Regions from separate parts of the Peptostreptococcus equinus genome, predicted to be linked through region 2. Evidence: a T-box and tRNA genes for the amino acid it is inferred to sense, from the RefSeq annotation. Region 2 holds a T-box; the other holds one or more tRNA genes.

Region 1 (3,364 bases), 740 kb from region 2:
ATCTGGTGCCTAGAGGCGGAATCGAACCACCGACACGGGGATTTTCAGTCCCCTGCTCTACCGACTGAGCTATCTAGGCCTAATGGCGGAGAGGGTGGGATTCGAACCCACGGTGCCTCACGACATCACTGGTTTTCAAGACCAGCTCCTTAAACCACTCGGACACCTCTCCATAATAAAATTAAATTATAAAAAAAATGGCTGGGGATGCGGGACTCGAACCCACGGATGCATGAGTCAAAGTCATGTGCCTTACCGACTTGGCTAATCCCCAGTATTGATAAAAATTATTAAAATTACAAATGAGCGCACAGGGATTCGAACCCCGGACACACGCCTTAGAAGGGCGTTGCTCTATCCAGCTGAGCTATGCACCCAAAATATATAATAAACTGGTGCGGATGAAGGGAGTCGAACCCCCACGCCAAAGGCGCTAGATCCTAAGTCTAGTGCGTCTGCCAATTCCGCCACATCCGCGCATTGTTTATTAATTTGGTGGAGGATGGTGGATTCGAACCACCGAAGTCGGTGACAACAGATTTACAGTCTGCCCCCTTTGGCCGCTCGGGAAATCCTCCGCATGAAGCTGGTGATAGGAATCGAACCTACAACCTGCTGATTACAAGTCAGCTGCTCTACCGTTGAGCCACACCAGCATAGTGTGTTATTTCTTTATTATTATAATGGCGACCTGGAAGGGGCTCGAACCCTCGACCTCCAGCGTGACAGGCTGGCATTCTAACCAACTGAACTACCAGGCCGCATTTATTTTCATATGGTGGGAGTAACAGGGCTCGAACCTGTGACCCCCTGCTTGTAAGGCAGATGCTCTCCCAGCTGAGCTATACTCCCACATACAAAATTGGAGCGGGTGAAGGGGATCGAACCCTCACAGCTGGCTTGGAAGGCCAGAACTCTACCATTGAGCTACACCCGCATATTTAATTTATGACTCCTAGGGGAATCGAACCCCTGTTACCGCCGTGAAAGGGCGGTGTCTTAACCGCTTGACCAAGGAGCCAAATTGAATTTGGTTGCGGAGGAAGGACTCGAACCTCCGACCTTCGGGTTATGAGCCCGACGAGCTGCCAACTGCTCCACTCCGCGATATTTATAAAATTGGTGCCGAAGACCGGAATCGAACCGGTACGAAAGTATAAGTTTCGCAGGATTTTAAGTCCTGTGCGTCTGCCAGTTCCGCCACTTCGGCAAATAATTGGCTCCAAGGGTGGGGCTCGAACCCACAGCCTACCGGTTAACAGCCGGTTGCTCCACCATTGAGCTACCTTGGAATAATAAAAAATTGGAGGCGACATCCAGATTCGAACTGGAGATCAAGGAGTTGCAGTCCACTGCCTTACCACTTGGCTATGTCGCCTCATTTAATTTAATATATGGGGTGGATGAAGAGATTCGAACTCTCGGTCTCCAGAGCCACAATCTGGCGCTTTAACCAACTAAGCTACACCCACCGCATTATTGGTCGAGGTGAAGGGACTCGAACCCCCGGCCCCATGGTCCCAAACCACGTGCGCTACCAAACTGCGCTACACCTCGATATTTTCATATTAAATTAAATGGTGGACCATCAGGGACTCGAACCCCAGACCTACCGGTTATGAGCCGGGCGCTCTAACCAACTGAGCTAATGGTCCAAATTACAGTAGCGGCAACAGGAGTCGAACCTGTGACCTTTCGGGTATGAACCGAACGCTCTAGCCAGCTGAGCTATGCCGCCACACTATATTGTTTTGTTAAAAATGATGGATCATCAGGGGCTCGAACCCTGGACACCCTGATTAAGAGTCAGGTGCTCTCCCAGCTGAGCTAATGATCCACTTTAATGGCAGGGGATGAGGGATTTGAACCCCCGAATGTATGAGTCAGAGTCATATGCCTTACCGCTTGGCGAATCCCCTATATTTAAATGGTGAGCGCACAGGGATTCGAACCCCGGACACACGCCTTAGAAGGGCGTTGCTCTATCCAGCTGAGCTATGCACCCACATAAATAAGTTGGAGCGGGAAACGAGATTCGAACTCGCGACTTCGACCTTGGCAAGGTCGCGCTCTACCACTGAACTATTCCCGCATATTTAACTTTTTTATAATAAACTGGTGCGGATGAAGGGAGTCGAACCCCCACGCCAAAGGCGCTAGATCCTAAGTCTAGTGCGTCTGCCAATTCCGCCACATCCGCGCATTGTTTATTAATTTGGTGGAGGATGGTGGATTCGAACCACCGAAGTCGGTGACAACAGATTTACAGTCTGCCCCCTTTGGCCGCTCGGGAAATCCTCCGCATGGAGCTGGTGATAGGAATCGAACCTACAACCTGCTGATTACAAGTCAGCTGCTCTACCGTTGAGCCACACCAGCATAGTGTGTTATTTCTTTATTATTATAATGGCGACCTGGAAGGGGCTCGAACCCTCGACCTCCAGCGTGACAGGCTGGCATTCTAACCAACTGAACTACCAGGCCGCATTTATTTTCATATGGTGGGAGTAACAGGGCTCGAACCTGTGACCCCCTGCTTGTAAGGCAGATGCTCTCCCAGCTGAGCTATACTCCCACATACAAAATTGGAGCGGGTGAAGGGGATCGAACCCTCACAGCTGGCTTGGAAGGCCAGAACTCTACCATTGAGCTACACCCGCGTATTTAATTTATGACTCATAGGGGAATCGAACCCCTGTTGCCGCCTTGAGAGGGCGGAGTCTTAACCGCTTGACCAATGAGCCATATTTTTTAAGCTACTCATTGAACAAGTATTATAATATCAAAGTTGTAGTTAAAAGTCAATACATTTTTATCCATTTTTTAACAATTTTTCTTATTATAAAAAACATATATTTAATTTTACATATTTAATTATATTATAAAAGCCTTTTCTACCTTGTAAATTACTCATTTTATGACATAAATATATGTTATTATTTATTAAGAAACTCTTAATTTTATATTATTTTTCAGTAAAAGTACTTCTATTTATTTACTATTTGTCTTATAATTTGATAAGTACAATTTTATTTTGTATAGGTTAGATTGGAGAGTAGAGATGAAAAAAGTTTTGATAATGACAGCTTCAACCGGTGGGGGACACAACAGAGCAGCTAAAGCAATTTGTGAAGAATTGACAAGCCGTTCTTTTAATGGAGAAGTCATAGAATGTAAAATAATAGATAGTTTTAAACTAGTCAATCAGAGTTTTGATCGATTGATATCTGAAGGATATGAATTATCTGCTAAGTATACTCCTACAGCATACGGAAAGGCATATAATATGTCAGATAGAAAATTATTTTCTTACAATGAATTCAAGAGTAATCCTCTTTCTGTAATTATGGCTAGGAAATTTAAA
Region 2 (3,364 bases):
ATTTTCAACGCTTAGTCACAGGTCATATTTAGGATCTTTGATGTCTTTAGGAATAAAAAGAGAAAAAATTGGTGATTTACTAGTTCATAGTGATTTTTGTCAAATGATAGTTGATTCTGATATAGAAGATTTTTTGATATACAATTTTGACAGAGTCTCACATAATAGAATAAAATTGAGTAAGATTAGAGAAAATGACATACTTATTCCAAAACAAGAATACATTGATAAACAGTTTTCAGTTAGCTCATTACGAATAGATAATATAATTGCAGGTGCATTTGACTTATCTAGGTCAGATGCATTAAAATATATTACATCGGAGTATGTGTTTGTTGACTATGAGAAAATTGATAGTCCGTCTAAAATTATTTCAGAAAGTTCCCTTATTTCTGTTAGAAAAAAAGGCAAATTTATTATAGATAATATAGGTGATGGACTTAGTAAAAAAGGTAAGATAAGAGTTAGAATTAAGATATTTAAATAAATTCGCTAATGTATAAAATTTATAGATAGGAAGTGATTTAAAATGATAACACCAGATGTAGTGGCAGCAAAAGATTTTAAAAAGGGTTTTAGAGGATATAGTGAATCTGAGGTAGACATTTTTCTAGCGGAGTTAAGTGTAGATTATGAAGCAATCTTCAAAGAAAATGAGTCATTAAAAGAAAAGCTTGCTATGTATAAGGATCAAGTAAGTAAGTACTCTTCTATTGAAGAAACATTAAAGGAAACATTAATAACAGCACAAAGTGCTGCTGAAGATACTACTAATGCTGCAAATAAGAAAGCTAGAATAATAGTTCAAGAAGCCGAATTACAAGCTAGACAGATTGTAGATAAAGCTAATAATAGAGTAGTTGAAATAAGAAATGAATATGAATCTTTAATGAAAGAGTTCAAGGTATTTAGAATTAAATTTAAATCATTGTTAGAAGATGAGCTACAGAATATAGATGATATATTTAGAGATGTTGATGCAGAAAAAGATTTTGAAAAAGCTGATATATCTGCACAGTTAGAAGCTGGTGGAACAATGAGAATGCAAGCTTTAGAAGAAGTTCAAGATGAAGAAGAAAAATCAATGAACTTAGACATAGAAGAAGATTTCAATGAAATAAGTGAACCAGATGACAATGAAGTAGGATCTCCAGAAGATATATTTAATATTAAATAAGTTATTTTTTATGTTAAAAAGATTAAGCTGGAGTAAAAAATATTAATTAATTATAAAAATGCTTGACGAATCTATTTAAATGAAATATAATCAGTAACAAGATATAATTATATAAATTAAAGCATTGATGAAGACAGTAACTTATAAATAGTATCAAGCGAATCGGGTATGGTGTGAGCCGATATATGATGTTATATGTGAAAATCACTTCTGAGCAGAAAGCTGAATTTTATTAAGCTGACCGGTTGGTCCCGATATAGACTATCAAGTGTCTGAAAATTTTCAGGAACTAGGGTGGTAACGCGATTTCTCTCGTCCCTTGCATGCAAGGTGACGAGTTTTTTTATATAAAAATATATTAGAAATTATACAAATTATTATTTAAGAAAAGAATAGGAAGGAGAATTATATGGAAAATAAAGAAGTCTTCAGAAAATTAGATGACAGTGGTATAGCACAGTCAGAAGAAAAAACATTAAAGAGATGGAAGGAAGATAATATTCTTGAAAGAGTATTAGAAAAAGGAAAAAATGATCCTACATATGTATTCTTTGAAGGTCCTCCAACAGCAAATGGAAATCCTGGTATACACCACGTAATATCTAGAACATTAAAAGACTGGGTATGTAGATACAAAACTATGAATGGTTATAGAGTACCAAGAAAAGCAGGGTGGGATACACATGGTTTACCAGTTGAATTGCAAGTTGAAAAAGAATTAGGTCTGTCGGATAAAAAAGAAATAGAAAACTACGGTATTGAAGAATTTTGCGACAGATGTAGAGATTCTGTGTTCACATATGAAAAGCAGTGGAGAGATATGACTGAAAGAATGGCATATGCTGTTGATTTAGATAATCCATATATCACTCTAGACAATGATTATATAGAAACACTATGGTGGATATTAGATAAATTTAATAAAGATGGTTTATTATATGAAGGGCATAAAATTTTACCATATTGTCCAAGGTGTGGAACAGGGCTTGCTTCACACGAAGTAGCTCAAGGTTACAAGGAAGTTAAGACTAATACACTTGTAGCAAAATTCAAGAAAAAAGGGACAGAAAATGAATATTTCCTAGCTTGGACGACAACTCCTTGGACACTACCATCAAATGTTGCTCTTACAGTTAATCCAGAAGTTGATTATATAAGAGCTAAAAAAGATGATGAAATATACTATATAGCTAAAGAATTAGCTGACAAACATTTAGGCGAAGGTGAATATGAAATACTTGAAACCCTAAAGGGAAAAGACCTTGAATACATGGAATACGAACAGTTAATGCCATTTGTAGAGGTAGACAAAAAGGCATTTTTCGTAAACTGTGCAGACTATGTTACAACTTCAGATGGTACTGGAATAGTTCACTCTGCACCAGCATTTGGTGAAGATGACTACAATACAGGTAGGAAATATGGTATGCCATTTGTAAAGCCAGTTGATTCAGAAGGAAAATTCACTGCTACGCCATGGAAAGGTAGATTTGTAATGGAAGAAGGCTTAGATGTTGAAATAATAAAATATCTAGCTTCTGAAAATAAATTATTCTCAAAAATAAAAATGGAACATAATTATCCACATTGTTGGAGATGCGGAACTCCATTAATTTACTATGCTAATCCAGGTTGGTATATAGAAATGACAAAGTTAAAGGATAAATTAATAGCAAATAATAAGACAGTTAATTGGTATCCAGAATTTGTTGGTGAAGGAAGATTTGGAAATTGGTTAGAAGAATTAAAGGATTGGGCAATATCTAGAACTAGATATTGGGGAACTCCACTTCCAGTATGGAAATGTGATAATGAAGAGTGTGATCATCAGGTATCTGTAGGCTCAAGACAAGAATTAGCAGATTTAGCAATAGAAGAGGTTGATCCAAAGACTATAGAGCTTCATAGACCTCATATAGATAATGTACATCTAAGATGTGAAAAATGTGGTGGCTCAATGACAAGAATACCTGAAGTTGCAGATTGCTGGTTTGATTCTGGATCAATGCCTTTCGCACAATGGCACTTCCCATTTGAACACAAGGAAGATTTTTATAAACTATTCCCAGCAGATTATATATGCGAAGGTATAGATCAGACAAGAGGATGGTTTTATTCATTATTAGCTGTATCATCATATATAACAGGAAAAGCTCCTTACAAAAATGTTCTTGTAACTGATTTGGT

What was found. The T-box of region 2 lies ahead of ileS (isoleucine--tRNA ligase). A T-box ahead of a tRNA ligase gene usually reads a tRNA of that ligase, here a tRNA-Ile.
Region 1: it encodes a tRNA-Ile, which carries the amino acid that the T-box ahead of ileS (isoleucine--tRNA ligase) is inferred to sense. The anticodon was not compared.

Annotation. Positions count from the first base shown of each region.
Region 1 covers NZ_CP114052.1:34,485-37,848, reverse strand. Annotated here, with positions in the region: tRNA gene O0R46_RS00335 (tRNA-Phe) at 4-79, opposite strand; tRNA gene O0R46_RS00330 (tRNA-Ser) at 84-172, opposite strand; tRNA gene O0R46_RS00325 (tRNA-Gln) at 199-274, opposite strand; tRNA gene O0R46_RS00320 (tRNA-Arg) at 304-377, opposite strand; tRNA gene O0R46_RS00315 (tRNA-Leu) at 394-477, opposite strand; tRNA gene O0R46_RS00310 (tRNA-Tyr) at 494-578, opposite strand; tRNA gene O0R46_RS00305 (tRNA-Thr) at 585-656, opposite strand; tRNA gene O0R46_RS00300 (tRNA-Asp) at 685-761, opposite strand; tRNA gene O0R46_RS00295 (tRNA-Val) at 777-852, opposite strand; tRNA gene O0R46_RS00290 (tRNA-Gly) at 864-937, opposite strand; tRNA gene O0R46_RS00285 (tRNA-Glu) at 950-1,021, opposite strand; tRNA gene O0R46_RS00280 (tRNA-Met) at 1,032-1,107, opposite strand; tRNA gene O0R46_RS00275 (tRNA-Leu) at 1,121-1,210, opposite strand; tRNA gene O0R46_RS00270 (tRNA-Asn) at 1,218-1,292, opposite strand; tRNA gene O0R46_RS00265 (tRNA-Cys) at 1,305-1,378, opposite strand; tRNA gene O0R46_RS00260 (tRNA-His) at 1,396-1,472, opposite strand; tRNA gene O0R46_RS00255 (tRNA-Pro) at 1,481-1,557, opposite strand; tRNA gene O0R46_RS00250 (tRNA-Ile) at 1,579-1,655, opposite strand; tRNA gene O0R46_RS00245 (tRNA-Met) at 1,665-1,738, opposite strand; tRNA gene O0R46_RS00240 (tRNA-Lys) at 1,765-1,837, opposite strand; tRNA gene O0R46_RS00235 (tRNA-Gln) at 1,845-1,919, opposite strand; tRNA gene O0R46_RS00230 (tRNA-Arg) at 1,929-2,005, opposite strand; tRNA gene O0R46_RS00225 (tRNA-Gly) at 2,018-2,092, opposite strand; tRNA gene O0R46_RS00220 (tRNA-Leu) at 2,117-2,200, opposite strand; tRNA gene O0R46_RS00215 (tRNA-Tyr) at 2,217-2,301, opposite strand; tRNA gene O0R46_RS00210 (tRNA-Thr) at 2,305-2,379, opposite strand; tRNA gene O0R46_RS00205 (tRNA-Asp) at 2,408-2,484, opposite strand; tRNA gene O0R46_RS00200 (tRNA-Val) at 2,500-2,575, opposite strand; tRNA gene O0R46_RS00195 (tRNA-Gly) at 2,587-2,660, opposite strand; tRNA gene O0R46_RS00190 (tRNA-Glu) at 2,673-2,744, opposite strand; gene O0R46_RS00185 (MGDG synthase family glycosyltransferase) at 3,062-3,364, shown strand, end outside.
Region 2 covers NZ_CP114052.1:770,069-773,432, forward strand. Annotated here, with positions in the region: gene O0R46_RS03975 (YlmH family RNA-binding protein) at 1-487, shown strand, start outside; gene O0R46_RS03980 (DivIVA domain-containing protein) at 530-1,177, shown strand; T-box leader at 1,293-1,500, shown strand; gene ileS (isoleucine--tRNA ligase) at 1,587-3,364, shown strand, end outside.